DNA from 3 places in the Hominisplanchenecus murintestinalis genome. Region 3 is predicted to be linked to each of the others. Evidence: predicted binding sites of a transcription regulator. Region 3 holds the regulator's gene; each other region holds the start of a gene.

Region 1 (3,288 bases), on a different contig from region 3:
ATGCCCTATTTCGTCAGCAGCGCCAAAATCTCATTGCTCCTGGCGATAAACTTCGTCATCTGCTCCGGTGCAAGCTGCTTATGGCTCAGCATCGCCAAATCATAAAGCTGCCCGCAAATCATCGGCACATGCTCCGAATCTTTATTTTCGAAAATGTACTGTACCAGTTTATTATTCGCATTCAGAACGAGTGTTTCCTGTCCGCCGAACATACTCGGATCCATGCCGCCCATGCCGTACATCTTCATCATATCCTGCATCCTTCTGTTTTCTTCAGAAAGCGTCATCATAGAAGAAATGTTTTCATTTTTCAGCTTTTCTACTTTCACTTCCAGATTTTCTCTTCCTAAAGCTTTGCGGAATACTTCTGTCAGAGTATCTTTTTCCTCTTTCAGCTCTTCTTCCGAAATTTCTTCTCTCATGCTTTCTGTCACATCCGCATCAATACGCAGGAACTTTACGTCCTCATGCTTCTGTTCTACATGACTGATAAATGCCGAATCAATATTATGTTTCAAAAGCACCGCATCCATGCCCTGCTCTTTAAACATATTGATGTACTGGCTCTGCTGTACCTCGTCTGTCACATAATAAAGCTTTGTTTTCGGCTTCTCTTCCTCGCCCTCGTCCCCGGTCTTGCTTTCTTCTACAACTTCCGCTTCCGGCTCTTCTTTTTTATTTTCAGCCACAAAGTCCGTAAAAGTAAGGTACTTATCCTCCAGGTTCTTGTACAAAATGTAATCCATCATCTTGTCGCTGAACTTGCTGTCTTTGATGCATCCAAATTTAATAAACGGACTGATGTCATCCCAGTATTTCTCGTAGTTCTCACGGTCAGTCTTGCACATTCCGGAAAGCTTGTCCGCCACTTTTTTCGAGATATATTCCGAAATCTTTTTCACAAATCCATCGTTCTGGAGTGCGCTTCTCGATACATTCAAAGGCAGATCCGGGCAGTCAATCACACCTTTTAACAGCATCAGGAATTCTGGGATAACCTCTTTAATATTATCCGCGATAAATACCTGGTTGTTGTACAGCTTAATCGTTCCCTCTATGGAATCGTATTCCGTATTGATTTTCGGGAAGTACAAGATTCCTTTAAGATTAAATGGATAATCCATATTCAGGTGAATCCAGAACAGCGGCTCTTTATAGTCCAGGAATACTTTGCGGTAAAATTCCCTGTATTCCTCGTCGCTGCACTCATTCGGGTGCTTCGTCCAGAGCGGGTGGATATCGCTGATGGACACCGGGCGCTTATGAATCTTTACCTTGTCTTTTGCCGGGGATATTTCAACGACTTCTTTCTCCCCGTCCTCATTCTCCTGCTCTTCTGTCTTTGCCTCTTCGTGGATATGCTCAACTACTACATCCTCTTCCGTCAGCTCGCTCTCGTCGATTGTCTCGTACTGCTGCTCTGCATTTGCATTAGAGAGAAAAATCTCTACCGGCATAAAGGAACAATATTTCTGAAGAACTTCCCTCATGCGGTACTCATTGGCAAATTCCAGGCTTTCTTCATTTAAAAACAGTGTGATTTCCGTACCGGCTGCCGTCCTGCTGCCGTCGTCAATCGTATATTCTGTTCCTCCGTCGCACTCCCAATGTACCGGAGACGCTCCTTCCTTATAAGATAAGGTATCAATATGCACCTCGTCAGCTACCATAAATGCAGAATAGAATCCCAGTCCGAAATGGCCAATCATCTCGTCGTCATTTGTCTTATCCTTATATTTTTCCAGGAAATCCGTAGCTCCCGAAAAAGCAATCTGCGTAATATATTCTTCTACTTCCTCAGCCGTCATTCCAAGACCCGTATCAATGAATTTCAGGGTTTTCTCTTCCGGATTTACAATAACTTCTATCTTTGCCTTATATTTTTCCGGAAACGTATACTCTCCCATCATCTCCAGCTTTTTCAGCTTCGTAATGGCATCGCATCCGTTTGACACAAGCTCGCGGGCAAAAATATCATGGTCAGAATACAGCCACTTTTTTATGATTGGAAATATGTTTTCACTGTTAATGGATAAACTTCCTGTACGGTTACTCATAGCACACACTCCTTTGTTCTTTTTTATGTTCATCATTTAAAGCATAGTTTAATACGCCGTGTACAAAATGTCAAGAAAAAATTAGCACTCGTTTTAACCGAGTGCTAACAACTTTGTTCCAAGTGTTGATAAATAAACGAATGTTTGTTATAATAACAAGTTCATAGGTATTTTAAATTAGGGAGGCATCCATATGGAAAAAAGCAAACATACCGCAGGCACAGAACCCGTTCTGAACGCCGACTTTCAGAAAACAGCAAATCGGGTATCCATCGTTACCATTATCGGAAACCTGTTCCTTTCCGTTCTTAAACTTTTGGCCGGAATATTGTCTCATTCCAGCGCCATGATAAGTGACGCAGTCCATTCTGCGTCGGATGTATTCAGCACCGTAATTGTCATGATTGGCATTAGGCTTGCCTCAAAAGAATCCGACAAAGAGCATCCTTACGGCCATGAGCGGCTGGAATGCGTAGCCGCCCTGATTCTGGCCATGGTTCTCTTCCTTACCGGGCTTGGAATCGGCATCGAAGCATTAAAAAATGTCCTTCCCGGCGCTCACCGCACTCTACAGATACCTGGAAGATTCGCCCTGGCCGCGGCAATTGTATCCATCATCAGTAAAGAGGCTATGTACTGGTATACCGTTATCCATGCACGGAAAATTGATTCCGGCGCATTGATGGCAGACGCCTGGCACCACCGTTCCGACGCCTTTTCCTCCATAGGTGCATTGATTGGAATCGCCGGAGCGAGGCTTGGTTTTCCCGTTATGGATTCCATCGCCAGCCTGGTCATTTTTGGATTCATCCTAAAAGCCTCTTATGATATTTTCAAAGACGCCGTTGACAAAATGGTAGACCATTCCTGTGACGAAGAAACAGAAAGCCAAATCTCAGCCTGCACCATGAAAAACCCACAAGTAAAAGGCATTGATTTGCTCCAGACCCGTATTTTTGGAAACAAAATCTATGTGGATTTGGAAATTGCGGTGGACGGCTCCTACACCCTCCAGAAAGCACACGAAATCGCGGAAAAAGTACACGATGATATCGAACAGGATTTCCCAAAGATTAAACATATTATGGTGCATGTAAATCCGGCGAAAAACCACTCTTAACTAATCTACAAAAGCTCTTTCATCAAAAATGCATAGACATCCTGGCATTTATCTTTCCAGCGGCCGCAGATAGCCGCCGCCTGCGCCTCCAGCGGCACTGTCAGGGACAGA
Region 2 (3,288 bases), on a different contig from region 3:
GTTCGCCACACAAGACTCTGTGGTAAGGAATGTAGAAGCCACACTGGTAGCATTCTGCAGTGCGCTTCTTGTCACTTTTGCCGGATCAAGAATGCCTGCTTCTACCATATCCACATATGTTTCTTTATATGCGTCAAAGCCTACGCCTGTCTGTGATTCTTTTACTTTATTGATAATCACAGCACCTTCCAGACCTGCATTCGCTGCAATCTGGTATAATGGGGATTCCAGGGCTTTCAGAATCACACGTGCGCCTGTTTTCTCATCTCCCTCCAGTGTATCTACCAGTTTTGCTACTTCCTTGGATGCATGAATGTATGCAGAACCACCGCCGGATACGATACCTTCCTCTACAGCCGCTCTCGTTGCATTCAGTGCATCTTCCATGCGAAGCTTCGCTTCTTTCATTTCAGTCTCTGTCGCAGCACCCACACGAATAACAGCTACGCCGCCTGCCAGCTTCGCCAGTCTTTCCTGGAGTTTCTCTTTGTCAAACTCAGAAGTGGTCTTTTCAATTGTTGCCTTAATCTGGCCAATTCTGTTCTGAATCTCACTCTTATCACCCATGCCATCTACGATAACTGTGGTTTCTTTCTGCACTTTCACAGATTTTGCACGTCCTAACTGGTCGATGGACGCATCTTTCAGCTCCAGCCCCACTTCCTCGGAAATCACCTGTCCGCCTGTCAGGATTGCAATGTCCTGAAGCATCTCTTTCCTTCTGTCGCCATATCCAGGAGCTTTTACGCCTACTACCTGGAAGGTTCCGCGCAGTTTATTCAGAATTAATGTAGTAAGAGCCTCGCCCTCAATATCCTCAGCGATAATCAAAAGCTTCTTGCCGGACTGCACAATCTGCTCCAGAAGCGGCAGAATTTCCTGAATATTGGAAATCTTTTTATCTGTAATCAAGATATATGGATCCTCAAGAACTGCCTCCATCTTCTCCATATCTGTTGCCATGTATGCGGAAATATATCCTCTGTCAAACTGCATACCTTCTACTAAATCCAGCTCTGTTTTCATTGTCTTGGACTCTTCAATGGTGATAACGCCGTCATTGGAAACCTTTTCCATAGCATCTGCCACCATATTGCCCACTTCATCATCCCCGGCGGAAATTGCTGCAACACGCGCCATCTGATTCTTTCCTGTTACCTTGCTGCTCATGGCTGCAATGGCTTCCACAGCTGCATCCGTAGCTTTCTTCATTCCTTTGCGAAGAATAATCGGGTTCGCGCCTGCCGCCAGGTTTTTCATCCCTTCATGAATCATAGCCTGCGCCAATACCGTCGCCGTGGTTGTCCCGTCCCCGGCTACGTCATTTGTCTTAGTAGCAACCTCTTTTACCAGCTGCGCACCCATATTTTCAAATGCGTCTTCCAGCTCAATCTCTTTTGCAATCGTAACGCCGTCATTTGTAATAAGCGGTGTGCCGAACTGCTTGTCGAGCACCACGTTCCTTCCTTTTGGTCCCAGTGTTACTTTTACGGTATCTGCCAACTTGTCAACTCCGGCCTCTAAGGCTGCTCTTGCTTCTGCGCCGTATTTAATTTCCTTTGCCATGATGTTCTGCCTCCTCTATTATTCTACAATTGCTAAAATATCATTTTGTTTTACGATAATATACTCTTCGTCTTCCAGCTTCACTTCATTTCCCGCATATTTGGAATAAATAACTTTATCGCCCGGTTTTACCTGCATAGCCACTGCTTTACCATCAACCATTCCGCCAGGTCCTACAGCCACAACTTCTGCTTCCTGAGGTTTCTCCTGGGATTTGCTTGCCAGGATGATTCCTGATTTCGTCGTTTCTTCTGCCTCAAACTGTTTTAATACAACTCTGTCACCTAAAGGTACTAATTTCATCGTATGACGCCTCCTTAATTTAATTATCAGGTTTTTGAGTTTATTAGCACTCACTTTTGTTGAGTGCTAACCATTGCAATTATAATAGAGAAAAAAATTAAAATGTGCAACCGCAAATACTTCTGCCTATTTTAAATTTATCCCGCTTTTCCTCTTTTATGCTAACTTTTTCTTCTGTTTTCTCATTTTTATAATTTTATAGTTTTTTTATACATCATACATCAGGCAGCTCCCGCATACAGTCAAGCGAATTTCTTACCTGCGTACTTAACCATTCCGAAAAAATCCCTGCCCTTTTATAAGATTTTTCTTCATAAAAAAGCAGGGATACATTTTTTCCAAATTAATTTTTAATTTTTTGCTTCTTTATTTCTTCCAGTTCATCAAATACTACGTCATTAATAACTTTGATGTAAGTACCTTTCATACCCGACGAACGGGATTCTATCACACCTGCACTCTCAAACTTTCTAAGTGCATTAACAATTACCGATCGGGTAATGCCCACCCTGTCTGCAATCTTGCTGGCAACCAGGATTCCTTCCGTGCCATCCAATTCATCAAAGATATGGACAATTGCCTCCAGTTCTGAAAACGATAACGTACCGATTGCAGATTTCACAATCTGTATCTTTCTGTTCTCTTCCGCATTTTCCTCATGTACGGAACGCATCATTTCCAACCCGACTACCGTAGTGCCATACTCACACAAAATAATATCATCAATATCATACTGGCTATTGCACTTATACATAAACACAGTACCCAGACGTTCTCCGGCAATATCAATTGGATTGATAATTGCCTGATACTTCTTAACTCCGTCCCCCACAAAACCGAGTGTTTCCAAATTCACATTCTCTTTCGTTGATAGTACTCCCAGAAGCCTTTCATTCAGCATAGCGTCGATATGGCCGCCCACCTTGTCTTCGATGAGTTCTTTAATTTCCTCCACACCTTCGCACAAGCTTACACCCAAAACTTTCCCTTTTCTGCTGATTACCAGAATATTTGAATCCAGAATCTCAGTCAGCACTTCACAAATATCGTTGAAAACGACCTTGCTTGAATTGTTGTTGTGCAAAAGCTTGTTGATTTTTCTGGTCTTATCAAGTAATTGTACGCTCATGTCTCCTCCTGACCTGTCCACTCTGTCTCAAAGCTGACATTATTTTAATAATTTTTATTTCATGTCAACTAAAATACTATCATACAGTTGTCAGAATTTCAACAGGAAAAAGTAAAAATTCTTATTGTTTTAACATTTACATGCTTACTGTTTTTTTTCTGTGTATCCGCAAGCCTGATCTGCACATACCAGCTTGTTTCCTTTTTCCAGCATAATGTTCCCGCACTCAGGACATTTCTTTCCAGAAGGCTTCTGCCACGCCATAAAATCACATTCGGGATTGTCCTCAC
Region 3 (3,288 bases):
TCCCATATGCCTTTTAATAGAAGCTATGGTCTTGTCAGCATTTGTTACCGCCTGGCGTTTTGCAGGCTCTCCTACTAATCTTTCTCCTGTCTTTGTAAAAGCTACTACGGACGGTGTGGTTCTTGCGCCTTCTGTATTTGCGATAACCACTGGCTTACCGCCTTCCATAACTGCTACACAGCTATTTGTTGTACCTAAATCAATTCCAATAATTTTTCCCATTATGACTTCCTCCTCATAAATTAAATGGTATATGAATTTCGTTGTTTCCTGTATAAATTAATTTGCTACTTTCACCATGCTGTGCCGCACGACAGTTTCACGGTAAATATAGCCTTTCTGAAACTCCTCTGCAACGGTGTTTTCACCAAGCGTTTCATCCTCCACATGCATCACTGCATTGTGGAAATTAGGGTCGAACTCCTGCCCCACAGCCTCGATAGGCTTAACGCCAATCTCATCCAGTGTCGCGAGAATCTGCTTATAAATCTTATCCATTCCGACAACAAAGGAGTCTTCCTTCTGTTCTTCCGGCACAGCCGCCAGCCCCCGCTCAAAGTTATCTATCACCGGAAGTATCTTTTCAATGACACTTTTCGCTCCGATTTCATACATGGAAGCCTTTTCTTTTTCTGTACGCTTCCTAAAGTTATCGAATTCCGCCATCTGGCGTTTCAGCCTGTCTGTAAGGTCTTCAATTTTCTCGTCCTTTTTGTCTTTCTTTTCCTTCCGTTTAAAGAAGCTTTTCTTCTCTCCCGGACCATCTTCCGCAAACTCTTCTGTCCTGTCTCCCTGCTCTTCTGCCGCCTCTTCTACAGAAGCTTCTGCTGCTGTCTCCTCTCCGGCGTCTGTACCCTCCACTTCCGGCTCCTCATATGCTGTTTCTTCTAATTCCTGTTGCAGCTTTTCATCTTCCACGCCTTTTACCGCCTTTCTTTTTCCGTATTTTCAAATATAGAATCGAGCTGTGTCGTAAGTGTTTTGAGCGCGGACACGACTCTGTCGTAATCCATACGTTTGGGTCCGATAATACCTATCGTTCCCTTCATGCCGTCCCCTAATTCATACGCTGCCGTAACAACACTGCAGTCTTTCATGTTCTGCATAGGGGATTCGTTCCCAATATACACCTGAATCCCTGTATTCTCCTCGGAATTCATCGTCTCTGCCACCAGATTCACCAGCTGTTTCTTTTCTTCAAATGCGCTAATCAGCTCCCGTGCCCTCTCATTATCACTCAGCTCCGGATATTTAAAAATATTTGTCGCGCCGCTGGTATAGATTTCCAAGTCCTCATCGTCCATCCGGATGGCCTCTGCCACCGCATCCAGCACGCTGTTTACCACTTCACTGTGGATACCTGCCTGCTCCTTCAGCTTCGCAATCGTTCCCAGATTGATCTGCTCCATCGTAAGGCCGTTCAGGCTGGTATTCAGAAGGATATTCAGCTTCAGCACCGTCTCATTGTCAAGCCTGTGCTCCATATGGAGCATCTTGTTCTTTACCACATTCCCTTCCGTAACCACCACTGCCAGCATCTGGCTTTCGCTAATAACCGAAAGCTGGATAAACTTAAGCTTCGTCCGGTGATACTGCGGAGCAGTAATCATGGTAGCATAGTTGGTATTGTTTGCCAAAACCTTCACTACCTGCTTTAGAATCTGCTCCATCTTATCCTGCTTTTGAATCATCAGCTCTTTCATCTCAGTGACTTCCCGCTCTTTGTACTCCATCATCTGATCCACATAAAAACGGTATCCCTTATCTGAAGGAATTCTGCCTGCTGATGTGTGGGGCTGCACGATATAGCCCATCTCCTCCAAATCGGACATCTCATTCCGAATCGTGGCGGAACTCAGATTCAAATCTGCATATTTGGAAATTGTCCGGGAACCTACCGGCTCGCCCGTTTCCAGATACGTCTTAATAATCGCATATAAAATCTTCGTTTTCCGGTCGTCCAGCTGCATCTTCAAATCCTCCTTCCCTTTTCTTATTAGCACTCTTTAAGGTCGAGTGCTAACATCTATGTACATAAGATAGCACTACCCATTTTCTTTGTCAATAGGAAATTCAATTTTTTCTGCAAAAATGTAACAGTTCAGCCCAGGACTTTGCACCTGCTGCAAAGTTCGTGAGAATGCGTAAATTCAGCCAGAGAATCCAGCCCTTTGCGAAAGCAAACTTTAAAATAGAGGCTCCTTCTATTTCAGCTGGTTCGCCATGTTATAAAAATGAAAATACATCCCTTTCTGTTCCAGAAGCTGCTCATGAGTTCCTTCTTCGACGATTCCGTCCTCTGTCAGCACCAGTATCCTGTCAGAATTTCGGATGCTGGAAAGCCGGTGGGCAATCGTAAGTGTTGTGCGCCCTTCCGACAGCCGTGCAAGAGATTTCGCCACTTCAAATTCGCTCTCGTTGTCCAATGCAGAGGTTGCTTCATCCAAAATAATAATCGGAGGATTTTTCAGAAATACCCGCGCGATACTGAGCCTCTGCTTCTGGCCTCCTGAAAGTTTCACGCCTCTCTCTCCCACATAAGTATCATACCCTTCCTTTAGTTCCGTGATAAACTCATGGGCGCCCGCCCTTTTCGCTGCTTCCACGACTTCCTCTCTGGATGCCCCCGGGCGTCCATATGTGATATTTTCATAAATCGTCCCGGAAAACAGATAAACATCCTGCTGCACGATACCGATGCTGCCGCGCAGGCTTTTCAGTGTAAAATGTTTGATATCTTCTCCGTCCAGCGTAACTCGCCCGCAAGTCACATCATAGAACCTTGGAATCAGGTTGCACAAAGTAGTCTTGCCCCCTCCCGACGGTCCTACAATCGCTACTTTTTCCCCTGCTTTTATATGCAGGTTTAATCTTTTGAAAACCCGGTTGTGATCATCCGGGTACTCAAAACTCACGTTTTCAAAGACAATATCCCCTTTCGGATCATACAAATCTACGGCATCCGGCTCGTCAAAGATCTCAATATCTGCATCTACAATCTGGAGGAACCGCTCAATCCCGGTCATTCCTCTCTGAAACTGTTCGGCAAACTCAATAATGCGGCGAATCGTGGCAATCAGTGTGGTTACATAGAGCATGTAAGCTACCAGATCTCCGGGAAGAATCAGCCCTTTCACCATAAAAATCCCTCCCGCCACCACCACCATCAGATACATAAGCCCGTCAAACATCTTCACGGTCGTCTGGAACATAGCCATATATTTATAAGATTCTTTCTTAATATCAAGAAACTTCTGATTATCTTTCTCAAACTTTTCTTTCTCAATC

What was found. The regulator HrcA, encoded in region 3, represses chaperone genes, less so after heat shock. The targets are predictions, from matches to a motif close to TGTTAGCACTCNNNNNNNNNGAGTGCTAACA.
Region 1: htpG (molecular chaperone HtpG) is a predicted target of HrcA. The motif match lies at 2,137-2,167, and genes of this name have one in related genera.
Region 2: NFR99_RS03335 (co-chaperone GroES) is a predicted target of HrcA. The motif match lies at 1,911-1,941, and genes of this name have one in related genera.

Annotation. Positions count from the first base shown of each region.
Region 1 is NZ_CALPCM010000033.1:3,351-6,638, reverse strand. It holds gene htpG (molecular chaperone HtpG) at 6-2,057, opposite strand; gene NFR99_RS10975 (cation diffusion facilitator family transporter) at 2,251-3,177, shown strand; gene NFR99_RS10970 (DUF4364 family protein) at 3,183-3,288, opposite strand, start outside.
Region 2 is NZ_CALPCM010000005.1:32,139-35,426, reverse strand. It holds gene groL (chaperonin GroEL) at 1-1,566, opposite strand, end outside; gene NFR99_RS03335 (co-chaperone GroES) at 1,585-1,869, opposite strand; gene codY (GTP-sensing pleiotropic transcriptional regulator CodY) at 2,213-2,998, opposite strand; gene topA (type I DNA topoisomerase) at 3,143-3,288, opposite strand, start outside.
Region 3 is NZ_CALPCM010000010.1:36,120-39,407, reverse strand. It holds gene dnaK (molecular chaperone DnaK) at 1-222, opposite strand, end outside; gene grpE (nucleotide exchange factor GrpE) at 280-918, opposite strand; gene hrcA (heat-inducible transcriptional repressor HrcA) at 924-1,970, opposite strand; gene NFR99_RS05740 (ABC transporter ATP-binding protein) at 2,205-3,288, opposite strand, start outside.